Regions from separate parts of the Marinomonas gallaica genome, predicted to be linked through region 1. Evidence: predicted binding sites of a transcription regulator. Region 1 holds the regulator's gene; each other region holds the start of a gene.
What was found. The regulator FNR, encoded in region 1, switches genes on or off when oxygen is low (the NO sensors DNR and NnrR bind a similar motif). The targets are predictions, from matches to a motif close to TTGATNTANATCAA.
Positions count from the first base shown of each region.

Region 2: a site for FNR is predicted at 4,297-4,310, ahead of paaF (2,3-dehydroadipyl-CoA hydratase PaaF). Genes of this name have one in related genera too.
Region 3: a site for FNR is predicted at 1,269-1,282, ahead of ACPUEK_RS17695 (anion permease). Genes of this name have one in related genera too.

Region 1 is NZ_CP187511.1:2,818,600-2,825,016, forward strand. Features, by position in the region: gene ACPUEK_RS13310 (heavy metal translocating P-type ATPase) at 1-2,134, shown strand, start outside; gene ccoS (cbb3-type cytochrome oxidase assembly protein CcoS) at 2,144-2,302, shown strand; gene ACPUEK_RS13320 (sulfite exporter TauE/SafE family protein) at 2,299-2,967, shown strand; gene hemN (oxygen-independent coproporphyrinogen III oxidase) at 3,049-4,419, shown strand; gene fnr (fumarate/nitrate reduction transcriptional regulator Fnr) at 4,450-5,211, shown strand; gene ACPUEK_RS13335 (adenine phosphoribosyltransferase) at 5,238-5,780, shown strand; gene ACPUEK_RS13340 (YfaZ family outer membrane protein) at 5,858-6,417, opposite strand, start outside.
Region 2 is NZ_CP187511.1:2,124,014-2,130,430, forward strand. Features, by position in the region: gene ACPUEK_RS10025 (alpha-ketoacid dehydrogenase subunit alpha/beta) at 1-1,063, shown strand, start outside; gene ACPUEK_RS10030 (dihydrolipoamide acetyltransferase family protein) at 1,074-2,324, shown strand; gene paaX (phenylacetic acid degradation operon negative regulatory protein PaaX) at 2,407-3,330, opposite strand; gene ACPUEK_RS10040 (phenylacetic acid degradation protein PaaY) at 3,449-4,036, opposite strand; gene paaF (2,3-dehydroadipyl-CoA hydratase PaaF) at 4,408-5,193, shown strand; gene paaG (2-(1,2-epoxy-1,2-dihydrophenyl)acetyl-CoA isomerase PaaG) at 5,250-6,041, shown strand; gene paaH (3-hydroxyacyl-CoA dehydrogenase PaaH) at 6,044-6,417, shown strand, end outside.
Region 3 is NZ_CP187511.1:3,732,230-3,738,646, forward strand. Features, by position in the region: gene ACPUEK_RS17685 (FAD-dependent oxidoreductase) at 1-307, shown strand, start outside; gene ACPUEK_RS17690 (DUF1287 domain-containing protein) at 340-1,038, opposite strand; gene ACPUEK_RS17695 (anion permease) at 1,360-2,826, shown strand; gene ACPUEK_RS17700 (phosphoglycolate phosphatase) at 2,925-3,620, opposite strand; gene ACPUEK_RS17705 (SDR family oxidoreductase) at 3,687-4,355, opposite strand; gene ACPUEK_RS17710 (DUF2789 domain-containing protein) at 4,506-4,736, opposite strand; gene ACPUEK_RS17715 (methyl-accepting chemotaxis protein) at 4,947-6,417, shown strand, end outside.

The DNA.
Region 1 (6,417 bases):
TCACCAGACGGCCAACGAACACCTCATTCAAGTCGCGTTAACGGGCATCACTTGTTCTGCTTGCGCTTGGTTAATAGAAAAACATTTAGGCCATCAAATCGGCATTAAAAATGTTCATGTAAATCTCAGTAGTTCAATCGCTACCATAACATGGGACCCATCGCTGACGTCTGTTAAAACCATCGCAAAAGAACTGCAGTTCATCGGTTACGCCGCGACACCTTACTTACCCGGCGAGCAACACCAACAACTTCATAGAGATAAAAAGCAAGCGATCATTCGTCTGGGAATCGCTGGTGTTGGCATGATGCAAGTCATGATGAGTGCCATCGCTATGTACGCAGGTGACTTACAAGGAATGGAGGACATCTATCGCCAAATGCTACGTTGGATAAGCTTCCTCTTCGCTACCCCTGTTGTGATTTATGCTGGCTGGCCGTTTTATAGAGGCGCTGCGCGTGATTTGAAAAACCGTCACTTCACAATGGACTTGCCCGTATCTTTAGGTGTTCTCCTCGCTTACGGATCCAGTGTGTTAGCACTTTATACACAATCTGGGCATGTCTATTTTGATTCGGTTACCATGTTTATCTTTTTCTTACTTTTAGGACGTTTTCTAGAAACCGTAGCCCGATCCTATCATAGCGGTGCACACCAACAAGAACCCCTTACGGCAGTCAAGATAAGATTAGACAACGAACTAAAGACCATTCCTCAGCAACAGTTGAAAACTGGCGATACGGTTATTATTGAGCCTGGGCAGATCCTCCCTGTCGATGGAGTTCTACTGAGCGATATGACCAGTATTGATGAATCAAGCCTAACCGGTGAATACACCCCTATTATAAAAAAACAAGGCGATTGCCTCAAAGCTCAAACCGTCAACGTTGAACAACTAATAGAAGTGCGCGTCGAAAATATTGGCCAAAACACGCACGCAGCAGCGATTTCTAGAATTACGGAACGCGCTCTGGGTGAAAAACCAAAAGTTGCAATCGTAGCTGATAAAGTCGCCCATTATTTTGTTATCGCAGTACTGATCACGGCTTCACTAACCTACGCTTTCTGGAGTTATATGGGTGAAAGTGAAGCCTATTGGATTATGGTCAGCGTCTTAGTAGTGACTTGCCCATGCGCTTTATCTTTAGCGACCCCCGTAGCATTAACGACGATCACCAATACATTAAAACGCAATGGCTTTTTAATCACACGTGGACATGTAATTGAAGCGTTAGCCAAGACGAACCACATTGTGTTCGATAAAACAGGAACGTTAACTCAGGGTGATTTTTCAATCACCCGGGTTAAATGCTTTGATTTGTCTCTGACCAAGGACTATGTGTTAAGTATTATCAGTGGACTGGAGCAACACTCTAAACACCCACTGGCCAATGCTTTTAGTAACTTTATACCCGCTAACGTAGTCCAGATTAAAAACCTTTCCAGCTTAGGGGTTCAAGGCGTATTGGAACAAGACACCTTTTACTTTGGTAACTCATCCCTTATGCACAGCATTGGTTTAGCCATTCCTAAAAAAGTCAAGTCGAATGCTGCAGAACTTAGCCTTTACCTTGCTAATACTCAACACGTCATAGCAGAAATAACGCTTTGTGACGTGTTACGCCCTGAAGCTGAATCTACGATCAAAGCACTCAGACAACAAGGTATTAGAATTAGCCTATTAACGGGTGACACACTGGAATCAGCAAAAGGGGTTCTCAACCCTGAATGGTTTGATGACTTTAAAACCAACTGTTTACCAGATGAAAAATGGCAATGGATTAAAGAGCAATCCAATCATAATATTTTGATGGTAGGCGATGGTTTAAACGATGTACCTGCACTTGCTGGTGCCACAACATCCCTAGCAATGGGTGCAAGTACGGATTTAGCCAAGATCCACTCCGATGCTATTTTGTTGAATGAGCATTTATCAACCATTATTACAGCCATTAACTCAGCCAAGCGTTGTCGAAAAGTAATCAAACAAAACTTACTTTGGGCTGCATCATATAATGCAACACTGCTACCTTTAGCCATTGCTGGATTAATACCCCCTTGGGTTGCGGCCATTGGTATGGCGTTAAGCTCGCTACTGGTTGTGGTGAACGCCACTCGACTCACAAATGCGTAGGATGTATTCATGGAAAGTCTATTTTTACTTATCCCAATAGCGGGCCTATTTGTTGTCATTGCCATCATCATATTTATTTGGGCCGTTAAAGGGGACCAATTTGACGACTTAAATCGAGAAGGTGAGCGTATTTTATTTGAAGACGATGACACGGACAAAAAAGCGTGATTTCGATTTTTATTAGCGCATTGCTCATCGGGTTAGCTGGAGCGGGTCACTGTTTAGGGATGTGTGGTGGCTTAGCCTCTATGCTATCGATTGGCAATAAAACCACTTTTCAAACCATTGTTGCCTATAACCTTGGCCGCATTTTATCTTACTGCATTTTAACATTAATACTCGCGTCGGCTATCAATCTCGGCTTTGCATCGATCTACTCAGAATTGATGACACCGCTACGAACATTCGCGGGCATTTTGTTGGTTCTAATGGGGCTGTACATCTGCGGTCTGTCGAAATTTATTCTTCGGATTGAGTCATTGGGACGTTACATTTGGAAATACGTCCAACCGTTTGCCAAATCATTTCTACCCATCCAAACCCTTGGACAAGCTGTTGGGGCTGGCATGGTATGGGGATGGTTACCTTGTGGGCTTGTGTACTCAACAGTTTTATGGGCATCATCATTAGGTTCAATCGAGCTATCTCTGATGGCTATGCTCGGTTTTTCAATGGGTACATTACCTGCGATGCTGCTTGCAGCGATGTTTAGTCAACAGTTAAAAAAAGTATGGAGCCATTACCATCTTGCTTGGATATTTGGCGTCAGTTTGATTGGCTATGGTCTATATACAATTCCCTCCATAAAAAACCTACTTTCTAATATTGTATGAACTCAATAATTGATCTAAGTCATCAAGCAAAATAAAGATGCAGGTAAACTTCCTATTAGCAATTTTAATAGGAAAAACCTTATGCTTTGGGACTCCAGACTTATCCAAAAATACAACCTTGCAGGGCCGCGATACACGTCATACCCTACTGCACCTCAGTTCAGCACTGATATCAGCAAGATGGAATTGATTGGTAAGATGCTTGAGCCCTCGAGTGCGCCACTGAGTTTATATTTTCACGTTCCTTTTTGCGCTCATCTTTGCTATTACTGCGCCTGTAATAAGATCGTTACCAAGCAATACGACAAAGGCACTGAATATGTTGAATTATTAGGCGAAGAAATGCGCTTACGAGCGCTCATGCTCGATCAGTCACGCCCCGTGACACAACTGCATTTCGGTGGCGGTACGCCAACTTTCTTAAGTGAAGAGAACCTTAAGCACTTATTCTCTATGATTGGAGATTACTTCAATTTAGTCACGGATGGCACACAAGATTTCAGCATTGAAATAGACCCACGTGAAGTAGATCGATCCAAACTTGAACTACTTAAGACCCTAGGTTTCAACCGAGTGAGCTTAGGCATTCAAGATTTTAATCATGACGTTCAAAAAGCCATTCATCGAATTCAACCGTTAGAGCTTGTGAACGATGTATTAGCAGATGTGCGTGAGCTAGGCTACCGCTCAGTAAACTTCGATTTAATTTACGGCTTACCTAAACAGACCTTAGAAGGTTTTAAAGATACCTTAGATAAGGTCATTGAACTGTCTCCAGATCGAATTTCTGTGTTTAACTATGCCCATTTACCGCAGCGCTTCGCACCGCAGCGACGAATATTGGATGAAGACTTACCTTCACCCGACCAAAAGCTGGCACTGCTAAAGTTAAGCATTGATAAACTCACGCGCGCTGGCTATGTTTATATTGGTATGGATCATTTCGCCAAGCCCGATGACACATTAACAAAAGCACAACAAGAAGGTCATCTACAACGCAATTTTCAAGGGTACACCACCCATGCTGAAACAGACTTATTGGCATTTGGAGTCTCTGCTATCAGTCAGGTTGGGGAAGCCTATTTCCAAAATCATACCGACCTTTCGCTCTACCAAAATAGCATCGAAAACGGCCAATTAGCGATTATGAAAGGCTATATCAGCAGTTTAGATGATCGCATTCGTCACTCTGCTATCATGCAACTACTATGTCATAACGAATTAAATAGCCAAGACATTGAATTAGCCTTTAGTATTAGATTTCTCGAATATTTCGAAGCAGAACTGGATTCCCTAAAGAATCTAGAGGAAGATGGTGTCATAACCGTCTATCATGAAAATAATCAAGTACATATAAAAATAACGGAAGTAGGTCGATTACTCGTACGCTGCGTATGCATGGCGTTCGATAAATACCTCACAACCCAGTCAAATTTTTCTAAAGTTATATAAATTACCCGATCGAGCTCAGGGAGAGTTAACATGGCAATTTCTAACTCAAACAATCGTTTTAGCAGTAAACTGACATCACAATGTCAGAATTGCAGCTTAAGCGCATTATGTTTGCCAATTGCATTAGCGGACGAAGACGTGAATCGTCTAGACCAAATCATCGAGCGAAAACGACCATTGAAGAAAGGCGAGTTGCTGTTTCATCAAGGTGAAGAATTCAACTCCGTATTTGCAGTTCGTACAGGCACACTAAAAACATTTAACATCACTAACTCTGGCGAAGAACAGATCACGGGGTTCTACTGTCCAAGTGAACTTGTTGGCCTTAGTGGTATCGATGATAATCACTACCCTATTTCAGCCAAAGCGCTTGAAACAACGACAGTCTGTGAAATTCCTTTTTCGCACCTTGAACAGCTGTCTTCACAGATCCCATCTTTAAAACATCAACTTTTTCGCTTAATGAGCCGTAAAATTTGTGACGATCAGCAGATGATGGTGCTGTTAGGCAAGAAAAATGCAGATGAAAAAGTAGCCTCGTTCCTGTTAAACCTGTCACACCGTTTTAAAAAGCGTGGATACTCAGCAACTTCCTTCCGTTTATCGATGTCTCGTGGTGAAATTGGTAACTACTTAGGCTTAGCGGTTGAGACAGTTAGTCGCGTTATGACACGTTTCCAAAAGAACGGTTTGATTGATGTTGATGGCAAAGAAATTTCCATCGTCAATCTTCCTGAAATGGAGAAACTTGTCGGGGCCGCGGGAGAATGTGCTACCATTGAGCACGTTTAATTTAACCAGTTAGTTAAGGTTTATCTATGCTCTTTGACGACTTTTACTTTAAGTCTCTAATTCGTACTATTGAAGACTGGCCAAAGCCGGGCATCAGCTTTCGTGATATCACACCAATTTTCAGCAATCCAAAAGGAATGCGTATGGTGGTTGATGCTTATGTACACCGCTACATTGATAGTGATATTACTCACATAGCCTGTATCGATGCTCGTGGCTTCTTGATCGCATCCGTATTAGCTTACGAATTACGTAAACCTCTAGTTCTTGTTCGTAAAAAGGGTAAGTTACCAGGCAAAACGATCTCGCAAAGCTACGATTTGGAATACGGCAGCGCAGAATTAGAAATTCAAGAAGGTGCTGTTGAAGCGGGTGCACAAGTTCTATTGTTCGACGACTTGATCGCGACAGGCGGCACGCTTGTTGCCGCTATGAGCTTGTTAAAACAGCAAGGCGCTAACATTAAAGAAGTGGCTGCGATCATTGACTTACCGGACCTTGGTGGCAGCGCGAAAATCCAAGAAATGGACATTCCAGTGTTTGCATTGTGTGCTTTTGAAGGTGAATAACTCTTCTTTTGATTAATAAAAAAGGTGGCATCAGCCACCTTTTTATCATTGCTTTATTATAGCTATAGCAGTTACTACTAAAACGTAGCAGAAACACCGATCGCAACACCTTTATTCATGTCCACATCATCACGATAGCTCTCTAGATCTACGCTAGTTAAGCCGTAACGTAGAAATACACGAGCATTACGCAACGTACGATATTCCCCACGGATTTCAGCTTGGTACATGCTGTCAATATTTTGGAACGATAATACTTTCGGTGAGTAATATAACGAGCCTAATACGCTAAAGCGGTTTGCTTTAGGAAAGGTGTAACGGTAGAAACCACCTAGCGCAATCGCCATACCCGCATTATCAACGTCGTACTCAGTATCAATCGCCATTAAGCGCATACCTAAGCCGATTTGAACTGGGTAATCTTTTGCAGTATCGATATCTTCGATGTGCGCACCAATGTAGCCATATTTGCCATCATCAGTGTGATACATACCACCTGCATCAAAGAAGTATTTACCTTGGTCTAGGCTCATATCTACTTTAACAGCATCATTAGAAAGGCTGCCTTCTACTGTATCACTCGCATGGGCTGTCATTGAAATAGCGGCCCCTAATACGATTGGTAAAAGTTTCTTCA
Region 2 (6,417 bases), 690 kb from region 1:
CGCTGAAAAAGATCAAGTTCAGCTTCGAGGTGGATTGGCAGCCAGTGGGCATACGTTTCCAGTGCAAAGTGAACAGCCTAAGCCAGAAGGGGCTCGTTTAAATATGCTCACTGCGATCCGCAAGACATTGGACTATGAACTTGAGACAAACCCTAAAGTTCTTGTCTTCGGAGAAGACGTTGGCCCGAAAGGAGGTGTCCATGCGGCGACCCTTGGCCTGAATGAAAAATTTGGCAACCATCGAGTATTTGATACCAGCTTATCGGAAGAGGGCATTATTGGGCGTTCAGTAGGCTTAGCCCTCAGTGGGCTGATGCCGGTACCAGAAATCCAGTTTCGTAAATATGCGGAGCCTGCGGCAGAGCAGTTATCAGACACAGGCATTATGCGCTGGCGAACCAACAATCAATTTGCAGCCCCCATGGTAGTTCGGATCCCAGGTGGTTTTGCGCGTCGAGGCGATCCTTGGCACTCCATGAGTGATGAAGTCGAATGGGCGCACAAAGTGGGATGGCAGTTAGCCATGCCTTCGAACGCGGAAGACGCGGTGGGGTTACTGCGTTACGCACTTAGAGATAACAACCCAACGATTTTCTTTGAGCATCGTTCGTTATTAGACAATGGCTGGTCACGTCGCCCTTATCCAGGTGATGAGTACATCATTCCTTTTGGGCAAGCTAAGACGATTCTTTCAGGTGCGGCCTTAACCGTCGTGTGTTGGGGAGCCATGGTAGAACGCTGTGAAAAAGCGGCGTTAAGTCTGGATTTAGATATAGAGGTGATTGATCTTCGTACCATTCAGCCTTGGGATAAGACGGCGATACTGGCTTCGGTTGAAAAAACAGGGCGCTGCCTGATCGTGCATGAAGACAATAGAACCGCTGGCTTTGGCGCGGAAATTGCCGCGACATTAGCCGACGAATTGTTCTTCAGTCTAGATGCTCCGATTCAGCGTCTCACCATGCCCGATATTCCTAACCCTCATAATGCTTTGTTGTTAGAAGAAGCGGTTCCGACTGAGCAAAAAATTGCCCAATCCATGAAAAAACTGATTGAAGTGTAAGGGGAAAAAGATGAATGAATCCATGACCATTACCCTTCCAAAAGGTACGTTAGAAGGCACAGCGGCGGTCGTTTCAAGCTGGCTAGTTGGTAAGGGTGATCATGTTAGCAAAGGTGACCCGATCCTAGAGTTAGAGACGGACAAAGTATCGATGGAGGTGTGCGCCGAAAGCGACGGAATAATTGTTGATATTATTGCTACGTCAGGAGCTGATGTCGATGAAAGCACCGTTCTTGGCCGCTTAAATTGTGCTGAGCAAGCAGAGTCTTCACAAAAGATAGCGTCTGAAGCCAGCAGCGATGTCAGTGCAAAACATGAGGCAAGGGTAGAGGCAAGTGGAATTAATGCCACTGAAGATACCTCTAAGCGGCATTTGGTCGGTCCAGCGGTGAGAAAACTCCAAAGAAAGTATGGCTTGAATTTAGCGGCTATCAATGGGACTGGGAAGGGTGGTCGGGTCACACGTGACGATATTTTAGCGTTCGTAGAGTCGCAGAATGATCATACTCAAACACAGTCAGATGTGTGTGCATCGTCTGAAACATTAAATGAGCTAAAGAGTGAGTTCGTGCCTCACAGTCCCATGCGTAAAAAGATCGCAAGTCATATGGTGGAGAGTTTATTACACACCTCTCCGCATGTGACGAGCGTTTTCGAAATGGATATGGGACGTGTTATAGAGCATCGAAATCAGTGCAAAATGGGATTTGAAGAAGCGGGTGTTAAGTTGACTTTTACAGCTTATTTCTTGGCAGCCAGTGCAAAAGCCATTCAAAAAGTGCCAATGGTGAATGCGCGCTTTCATGAGGACAGTCTAGAAATTTTTAAGGACATCAACATTGGTATTGGTACGGCACTCGGTGATGATGGACTCGTTGTCCCCGTTGTTAAACAGGTTCAAGAAAAGAATCTGTATGACATTGCCTCAGCGCTTCAACACCAGACGGATAAAGCCAGACAAGGCAAATTAACGTCAGCTGACATGCGTGACGGAACGTTCACGATCTCAAATCATGGTGTTAGTGGTAGCTTGTTTGCCGCTCCAATCATCATCAACCAACCTCAGGTGGCCATATTAGGAATCGGTAAGCTCGAAAAAAGAGCCGTTGTGGAAGAAATAAACGGTGAAGAGACAATTGTCATTCGGCCCAAATGTTATGTCTCGCTTTCCATTGATCATCGGGCTTTAGATGCCTATCAGACGAACTTATTTTTAAGTCATTTTGTTGAGGTAATAGAGAATTGGCAAATACATAAATAGACTGAGACGTATTAAAAAATGGCCATCAATGTGAGTTGATGGCCATTTTTAATGGATAATCGTTCAAAATCGACTGTTGGGACTAATTGAGCCCACCAAATCGTTGGTAAAACGATTGGGAGGCTTCAGGAAGTGGGCCATCTGCGGATTCAAGGTTATTGCCAAGCCATTGCTCTGCCGCTGGCGTGACTTTGCGATAAATATTGCGGCATAACTGGCGTGCTGCTCGGCCTTCCCAGTCGCCAGGGAGGAGTTCATCGGGAAGTTGGGGATCACGAAGTAACAGCTTTCTGTATTCATGGATGAGTAAGGTGCGAGTTAGGAAGCTGGATTCCGGATCAAGGCTCTCTTTGTCGCCTAGCTCTTGCCATACTGGGCGAAACAGATTTATAAATTCTTGGTATTGTACGCCGAGCTTATCAAGTTCCCAGCATTCTCTTACGAGCGTTCGAACCTGCTTTCCTGCCAGCTCTTCTTGTTGCTGGGTTTTAAAGACAATAACTTTATTTTGCAGACCGGATGATATCAGCACGGTATTAATATCGCTTAAGTTGGTGATCGGGCTGCCTATCAGTTGGCCTGTTAGCACAACAAAGCCTTGCCAACTCAGGTCATCTAAGAGCTGCTTTCGTTCTTCCGGTGACAATTGTTGCGTCATGATTAAGCACCATGAGCCGTCCCAGACAGTCTGATTAGAGTTGTATACACGTCGAAAAGCTTGCTCAAACTTGCGTCGTCCTGAGCCTGTTAAACTGTAATAGCTTTTTCTTCCCACTTTGTCGTTGGTTAGCCAGCCATCTTGAGTTAAGCGGAAAATGGTGGTTCTCATCAGTCGTTCATTGATGCCCATAGGTTCAAGTAACTTGATTAAACTGCCGAGCCATACCGTGCCGCCATGAGGTTCAATGGCATCGCCGTACAGTGTGATCACAAGTGAGGACGCTCGAATGGGCTTCTGCTGTTGGAACCGAGTAATTAACGTATCTAAAGTAGTAAGTTTATTCATTAGTGACTGGTAATCCAGTGAGTAAAGTCGACAGGCTATTTTCTTAAACCTGTTCAGCTTAGTAAAGTGAAATAGCCTTGTGCTGCTTTAGACTAATGTTTTTACATGAAAGACAGTATTAGCTTTTTGGTTGATGGGACCCTGTTTGCAGTGTCGGTCTTTTGGGCTCAAGAGAAGTGAGCGGTGCGCATTCAACCATTGATGTTAAGCAACGTTTAGAAAGTTCGATGTATTCACGCGTGCCGGTTTGCTTCCATTTCAATTCGTCATCGGACACAGAGCGAACTACTTTTCCGGGGGTGCCCATTATCATGGATCTAGGAGAGCAGGTGAAGCCGGTTTTTATAAAAGAGCAAGCGGCAACGATAGAGCCTTCGCCTATGTCGGCTCCGTCCATAACCACGGTATTCATACCAACCAGCGCGTCTTCCCCAATGACACAGCCATGTAACACTGCACCATGGCCAATGTGTCCACGTTTGCTAATGACAGTATGGCTACCGGCAAAACCGTGAACCACACAATTATCTTGAATGTTTGACTCTTCTTCCATGGTGATTCGGCCAAAGTCCCCTCTTAGGCAAGCGCCAGGGCCCACATAACAACCTTTTTGGATGATCACGTCGCCAATAAGTGTGGCTGTTGGGTGGATATAGGCGCTCGGGTCTACCACTGGTGTAACACCATCAATTTTGTAATACGGCATAAATGCATCTCTCTATGTATTTTATTATTTCTATTATTTCTATTATTTATATTATTTATAGCTATTTTTGTATCGTATTTCCAGAAAACAATCCTTTTTTAAGTGTTAAAGCAATGTGATTTGAGTGATTTATGAAAATTTTAAAACGACTTCAGAATTGTGTTTAACATAACTTATTGAATATATTGGTTTATTTTTATTTTGCCAATCAAGTGATGCAAGTAAAACTTAAAAGGATACATAAAATCTTAAAAATTAAGTTGTTTTGTATCAATTTATGGTCCATCTTAATATTTATCGAAACGAAACAGAGTCTCAGAGCTCTGATCGGTTAAGAAATAAATAACAATAAGATCGAGTGTTTGAATCAAATGAAAAATGACAATTACCAATTATTGGTGGTGCATCAGGTCGAGAGTGGCGTTCAACTAGTGCAGTTGAACCGCCCAGAGGCGCTGAATGCCCTTACGACTGAACTGTTGGCAGAACTTTCTGATGTCATGGACAAAGCTGAGGTGTCAGACGATATTCGAGTGCTAGTACTAACTGGAAACTCGAAAGCCTTCGCTGCCGGTGCTGATATTAACGAGATGGCAGAGCGTGACCTTGTAGGTATGTTAAACGATCCACGTCAGCAGTATTGGCAAAGTATCACGCGTTTTTCTAAGCCAGTGATCGCGGCCATCAATGGTTACTGCTTAGGCGGCGGATGCGAATTAGCCATGCATGCCGACATTTTGATTGCGGGTCGCGATGCTCAGTTTGGCCAACCAGAAATCAATTTAGGCATTATGCCTGGCGCTGGTGGAACCCAGCGTCTTCTTCGAGCCGTCGGCAAATCCCTCACCATGCAAATGGTGCTTACCGGTCTACCTATCACAGCCCAGCAAGCAAAAGACGCAGGTCTCATCAGTGAAATCACCCAACCCGAACTAACGGTTACAAGAGCGCTGTCGTTGGCCAGTGTTATTGCCAGTAAAGGTTCTTTAGCTGTGCGTCTTGCAAAAGAATCCATCCTGAAAGGCATGGACACAGACTTAGCGACGGGTCTGCGTTTTGAACGACATGCTTTTACTGTATTGGCTGGCACCGATGATCGAAATGAAGGGATTAAGGCGTTCAAAGAAAAGCGCCGCCCTAAATTTACCGGTCGCTAATTCACTGGCCAAAAATAATTAAACGTTATTTTCAATTCTAAGAGAGACAATCAGACATGAGCTTCGAACACATTTTATATTCGGTCGATTCAGGTGTTGCGTTATTGAGCTTAAATCGTCCCAAAGCGCTGAATAGTTTTAATGAAGCCATGCATCTTGAAGTGCAGCAAGCGCTTAAATCTGCTTTGAAAGATACGCAGGTCCGAGCGTTGGTATTAACCGCAGAAGGAAGAGGTTTTTGTGCAGGGCAGGACTTGTCTGATCGCAATGTTGATCCTAATGCAGATGCCCCCGATTTGGGAGTTTCCATCGAGCGTTTCTATAATCCGCTAATCAAACAATTACAGTCTTTTCCTATGCCCGTAATTTGTGCCGTGAACGGTGTGGCAGCGGGGGCGGGCGCGAATATTCCTCTAGCATGTGATCTTGTTATTGCCGCACGTTCAGCCAAATTCATTCAGGCCTTTTGCAAAATTGGCTTAATTCCAGATTCCGGTGGAACGTGGTTTTTACCGCGTTTGATTGGCATGGCAAGAGCCAAAGAGTTAGCTCTATTAGGCGAGCCGCTCATGGCAGAAAAAGCTCAAGAGTGGGGCATGATTTACAAAGTTGTGGATGACGAGGCACTTCGAGATGAGGCCTTATCGTTAGCGCGTCAATTAGCCACTCAGCCCACCAAAGGTTTGTCTTTTATTAAGCGCGCACTCAACCAAAGTTTTGACCATGACTGTCATGCTCAGCTTGATGTAGAACGCGATTTACAGCGTTTAGCAGGTCAAACTCAGGATTACCGTGAGGGTGTCAAAGCCTTTATGGAAAAACGCACGCCAGAATTTAAGGGAGAATAACCATGTCTGCATTACAACAAAACACTGTGGTTGGTGTCATTGGTGCAGGCGCAATGGGTGCGGGTATTGCTCAGGTTGCGGCTCAAGCAGGCCACTCAGTGAAGCTTTACGATAACCGAGACGGTGCGGCTAGTTCTGCCATAGACGCGATGGCGAAACAATTAGCTAAGCTGGTCGAGCGTCAAAAGTTTACGACAGAGCAAGTTCAGCAGATATTGTCTCGATTAGAGGTGGTGAGCTCCTTAAATGATCTGGCGAATGCTGGATTGGTGGTCGAAGCCATTGTTGAAAATGTTGACGTTAAGAAAGCCATTTTTGACACCTTGGAGTCGGTCTGTGCTACCGATTGCATTATCGCCAGTAACACGTCTTCCAT
Region 3 (6,417 bases), 910 kb from region 1:
GTTATTTGGTGCGCAGCAAATTCCAGGGGAAGACCCAGATTTACGAGCAGCGGATGTCTCGTTTGATCAGCAAGGCTACGCACGTGCCGAAATTGTCAAAGCCTCCTCAGCTTTAGCAACGGCTGATGCCATTTTGAAGGACTTACTCGAAACAGGTGTGATCAAATCGGAGCTGGCGCAGCACTACTTAACTGAGCATTACTTCCCAGTGACAAAGCAATGCCGAAGCGATGAGATTACTAAACTGGCGGAACAATTTGCCCGCGACCGTCACTATCCAGATGCGCTGGCGAGGAACTTCAGCTAACACTTAAAGAGTACGTCATAAACAAAGCTTGGTTATTTGGCCAAGCTTTGTTTTAACATTTTGAACCTAGCTCTTAGAAGCAATAATAGATCATTGAAGCATCGGGGTTTGCATGCCATGAACCAGATACACGACGGCGTTAACTTTGGCAGATAGCGATAATGACCCGTAATTGGGTAATCAAACAGCATATCCTCAAGTTCTGGCCCATAACCAATATTATGAACCATTAATGGCCGTTCTTGGTCTTTTGACCAGAGATCTGAAACGATGCCAATGTGTGGCTTATTGCCTGGTAGCATCCATGTGACAATATCTCCTGATTGATACTGAGCCCCCTGCTCATAAATAGGCAACTCACTACCATGACGACTGAAAAATGTTTGTAGGTTCGGGACACGCCGGTGATCAATATTAGCGTCGGGGCGCTTTAGTCCCCAAATTCTATTCGACGGATAGAGTGAAAAGTTAGCCGTCATATCCTCGTGCACCCGCTCTTGAAGATCTATCCCCAACGCTCGATAGCTGCGAATAATTACATCAGTGCATACGCCAAAATGCGCAGGAACATCGCCATTGGGGTAATCCAGTTTATAATAACTGCCATGATAAATGACATAATGCTTTGTGCGTTCTTTCGCGGCGTCGGAAAGAGTCACAATATCGGGTTGATCAGCAAACGAGTAAGTTGTTGCACATAGTATGAAAAAGAGTGCGTTAAAGCGTCTCATATTAATCCCTTAAAGCCCTTTCTGCTCTGAATTAATCATTAATAGAGAGGTCTATGCTGACATTCAATCTCTCCATCTCAACATTACACTAACCTGACTTTTCAGACGGACAAACATGACATATAACACTGTCGATTGGCCCTAACCTCATAGCCCCATCACATGCGCGTTATCGCACAAGAATGCCACAGCACTGGCGTGTGACACTCTTGATCATAAATTATACTTATATGATTTAGATCATCACTCTCTGAGCATAAACGCCCTATGCTATGCACCAGTCTTTTCACACAGAGAAGCACTGAACACTAAGGAGAGAACATGAAAGCGGGTGGAGTAAACGTTGTTCCCGGAATTTTGTCGGTCGTTTTAACCTTAGGACTTTGGTTTGTCGTCCCCATTCCTGATGGCGTTTCAGTCAATGCTTGGCATTTATTGGCGTTATTTGTCGGCACCATCGCGGCCATTATTGGTAAGGTCATGCCCATTGGCGCTATAGCGATTTTAGCCATTACGCTAGTAGCTTTAACCGGTGTAACCAATGATTCCCCATCCGGTGCCATTAAAGATGCATTAAGCGGCTTCTCTAACTCGCTCATCTGGCTCATTGGTATCGCAATTGTCATTTCTCGGGGGTTATCAAAAACAGGGCTCGGTAACCGTGTAGGTTATTATTTTATTGCGCTTTTTGGCAAAAAAACCATTGGTGTAGGCTACGCACTGGCTTTGTCAGAACTCATAATTGCCCCGGTAACACCCAGCAATACGGCTCGTGGTGGTGGTGTTATTCACCCTATCATGAAGTCTATTGCCAACAGCTTTGGCTCCTCACCCGAAGCGGGCACCTCTCGTAAGATCGGCCATTATCTGGCACTGGTAAACTATCATATTAACCCTATCACATCGGCTATGTTCATTACCGCCACGGCGCCTAACCCATTGATTGTCAAGTTTATTGCAGACGCCACAGGTGCCGACATCAGTATTACATGGGGAACCTGGGCGCTCGCCGCGTTATTGCCTGGTTTAGTATGTATCGCGTTGGTTCCGCTGGTGGTATACGCCGTCTACCCGCCTGAAATTAAAAACACACCTGACGCAAAAACCTACGCTCAATCAAAATTAACCGAAATGGGCGTCATGAGTTACGGTGAGAAAGTAATGGTATTCGTGTTTACACTACTATTATTACTGTGGGCAGGTGTTCCGGCCTTTTTGTTTGGTGATGACTTTATCGTCAACACCACCGCAGTCGCTTTTTTAGGATTGTCCATTTTGCTTGTCACCGGGGTGCTCAGTTGGGAAGATGTGCTCAAAGAAAAGTCCGCATGGGACACAGTGGTATGGTTTTCAGCTTTAGTGATGATGGCGACCTTTCTTAACAAGCTTGGATTGGTCAACTGGTTCTCTTCAGTCGTAGAAAACAACATTGAGCATTTTGGCTTTGATTGGCCTATTTCTGTGATGATTCTAGTCGCCATTTACTTCTATACGCATTACTTTTTTGCCAGTACCACCGCACACATTACCGCTATGTTTGCAGCCTTCTACGCGGCCGGATTAGCGCTTGGGGCACCACCACTCTATTTAGGGTTGCTGCTCGCCGGCGCGTCGTCACTGATGATGTCTTTAACACATTATGCTACAGGTACCTCGCCAATCATCTTTGGCTCTGGTTATGTGTCGATGGAAGACTGGTGGCTCATGGGCTTTATTATGAGTCTAGTTAATTTGACCATTTGGGGCTGCGTCGGTGGACTATGGTGGAAACTATTGGGGTTTTGGTAATAAAACACATTGTTTAGCGCATTTGAATAGCGCCATATTTAAGCTCATACAACGGAAAAAGCTCGGCCGTTTGACCAAGCTTTTTCGTTTTATCATTCTTAAGCAGGCTCTTGAATCCCCTTTAGAACCGACAATAATCCCTTAAAATCACTGAAAAGATGATTGGGTTGATGGACGGCTAAATCTTCATCGTAGTTATAGCCATAAGTTAAGCCAATACTGTCCATGTTGGCGGCTTTAGCAGCCAGAATATCATTTTTAGAATCACCAATCATGACGCATTGATCGACCGATACCTCAAACCATTTGCACGCAGTATACAGTGGCAATGGGTGAGGTTTTCGCTCTGCAAGCGAATCGCCCCCTAAAATGAGCTCAAAGATCCCTGATAAACCTAACCCATCTAATATTGGTGCAACAAACTTTTCCGGCTTGTTGGTAATAATGCCTAAGCGATAGCCCTGTGCTTTAAGAGCCAGCAAAGTGTCTTTCACATTCCCATACAGCTTAGACTTATCACACACACACTTCGCATAAAAGTCTAAGAATACCGCCAACGCGTTATCCACCAATGTCTGAGGCAATTCGGGATCGACGTCTTTATCTCCACTTAAGGCACGTAAAATCAAGGTCAGAGCACCATTACCCACCCAATTACGAACTGTCGCTTCAGGAAACGGCTCTCGACCTAAATGAATAAGCGTTTGGTTAACCGCAGCGGCTAAATCGGGCGCACTGTCTACCAGCGTGCCGTCCAAATCAAATAACAATACTTGTTTATCTTCTAAAATCACGCTAGCTCTCTACGATTGAATACGCTGATAAATAAAAAGGGATGCAAAAAAGCCCTTTCGTCCTATTTACCAAGGTAACACTTCACCATTGGAATGCCAAAAAGTCCCCGAGTTCTCAAGTGTTAGTTCTTCGATACGTTGTGCCAAACGCTCCGCAGCTTGATCGGGTGTAATATCACCGAAACCACCAATCATTTGTGTGCCGACTAAGCCAGGATGCAAAATTGCCACCGCGACACCATGCGGTTTTAAGTCGTGTGATAAAGACATGCCAGCAATATTAAGAGCGGCTTTTGACATGCGGTAGCCGTAGCGGCTACCGCTGGTATTGTCTGTCACAGACCCCATACGACTGGTAATCAATGCCAGTTTCGCACGCGCACTAAACTGTCCCATCAATGCTTCAGTCACGGCCAATGGCGCCAAAGCATTTGTCTCAAACTGACGCCGCACCGAGGCTTTATCAATGGAACCCAATTTTTCGTTTTCCAAGATACCCGCATTGTTAATCAACAAATCAATTTCGACGCCATCTAAGGCTTCAACCAGGTGTGCAATACCCGATTCTTGTGTGACATCAACGCCATCAATCACCGTGACGCCCAATGCCTTTAACTCGGCACTGGCATTGCGACAGGCCGCATAAACATGATAGCCACGCGACTGATAAAGCCCCGCAAAAGACAAACCAATACCGCGACTGGCTCCCGTAATGACGACATTTTTAGCAGACATAAAATTACTCGTTATTTAAAATAGATAGGCGTTATCTGGGGGCAATAAAAGGAAGATCAAGGTAAAATTTTGGTCCAATAAAGCACAGCGTAGGACTGCGCCTACGCTGTGCTTTATCTTGAAAGTCATATGCCAAATTAGTAAGGCTGGTTAACGCATCATCAAATCAAGTTCATCGACGACTTCAGCCCAATCCGCATCTTCGTCTTTCATTTGCTTAAGCATTTGAGCTTGAGACTCAGACCACATTGGCGCTTGCCAAAGAAGCACACCTTGTGGAATAGAATCATTCTCAGAAACAAAAGCTTCAATTCCCTGCTCTGAACTATCTAATCCTAACTGATCAAACAACGCTTTTAACGAATGTTCGTGAGTTTCCATGTTCGCCTCCAAAAAATTGTTTTTCGTTCGAAAATCGCTCATTTTATAGCCTATAAGATTAAAAGCTCAGAGGCTATGGTTTCTTAGAAAGAAACGCCTACAAAGAAATTGATCAAATCAACTGTCTATTTTTTGCACACTTCGTATTCCTATCCTAAGCTAAGTTTTAACCTGCTTTTATATCAACACTCGCAAGCAAAGGATCTGATCATGCGTCTACATTCTATTCGAGTAAAAGTTATGCTTCCCATCGTATGCTTAGCATTAGTTCTAGTAGGATTATTCGGGTTTATGATGCTAATAAGCTCCTTCCAATCTAACGCAATGAGAACCCAAGCGGAACATTACTTCGAAGCCATATCAGAGGTTCTAAATGCCGATAGAGATCTATACCAAGCTCGACTAGCCCAAGAAAAACTCATCACGGGCGAAGGGGATATTTCTCAAAATAAAGCGACATTTTCTGAAAATGCACAACAAGTTTTTGATCGTTTTCAACTTTATCGAAACTACTTAAAAGATGAGCCTAAGGAGCTGGTTGAGCCATTTAGTCATTTTGATCAGCTGTATCAAGAATGGATCAATCGAAGTAAAAATTTAAGCTTCGCCAGTGATTCGCTAAAAAAACGCTCTGACATTGTCCTTGAAATTGAGCAGCAGTTTTCAGTACTTCGAGCGATACTGGATGATGCAGGCGAGACGCTCAGACAACACACTCGAGACTCAGCAGATGACACAACACAAGCAAAGCTTGAAAGGCATTTAGAAGCCATATCTGCAGTCTTAAATGCCGATCGAGATCTGTACCAAGCACGGTTAGCTTTTGAACACAGTCGCAATGGCTTGGTTCCTTACAGTGAAGCGAGTAAAAACTTTCACACTAACGCGGCACAAGTCATCGAACACTTTAATGAGTATCGTATCTATTTAAAAAGCGAACCCAAACTAATCAATAAATACTTAAACTTTGATATGAAATTTAATGATTGGTATCAGAACAGCTCAGACTATATAGCAAATCACGTAAATTCTACCTCATTGATCAACTCTTCAGAGTTTTCAGAAGTCGAAGATAGCTTCATTGCAATACGGAAGATTCTGGATAATGCTGGGGCGAAAGTACAAAACTACTCTCGTCAAATGGAGAAAAATACTAACCAGCAACTTGCTAATTACCAGTCCATTGCAATTGTTGTCATTAGCATTGCCTTCATTTCAGCTTTGATATTTGGCTACATTGTGCCGCTTCGTTTGACTCGTAACATCCAAAACATCAGTGAACGTATTCGAGAAATCGCAGAAGGCGATGGCGATCTGACTCAGCGTATTCGATCTTCTTCTAAGGATGAACTCGGCGACCTAGCGCATGAATTTGATGGTTTTGTTGAAAGCCTACAGAAGATGATCATCAATATAAGTGAGCAATCACATTCTCTAGGTTCAATGACCACACATTTAAAATCGGCTTCTGACCAAACCGAAGACATCGTCAATGCTTTAGTAACGTCGTCAGAGTTTATTGTCAGTGCCGGTCATGAAATGAATATGTCGAACCAAGAAATGTCGAGTATTGCGAGCAATGCAGCTAAAGAAGCGACTGATTCGAATCGATTAACAGAGCAAGGCACCAAAGCCGTTCATGCTTCACAACACGCTGTTTCGACGCTCGTAAAAGAAATTA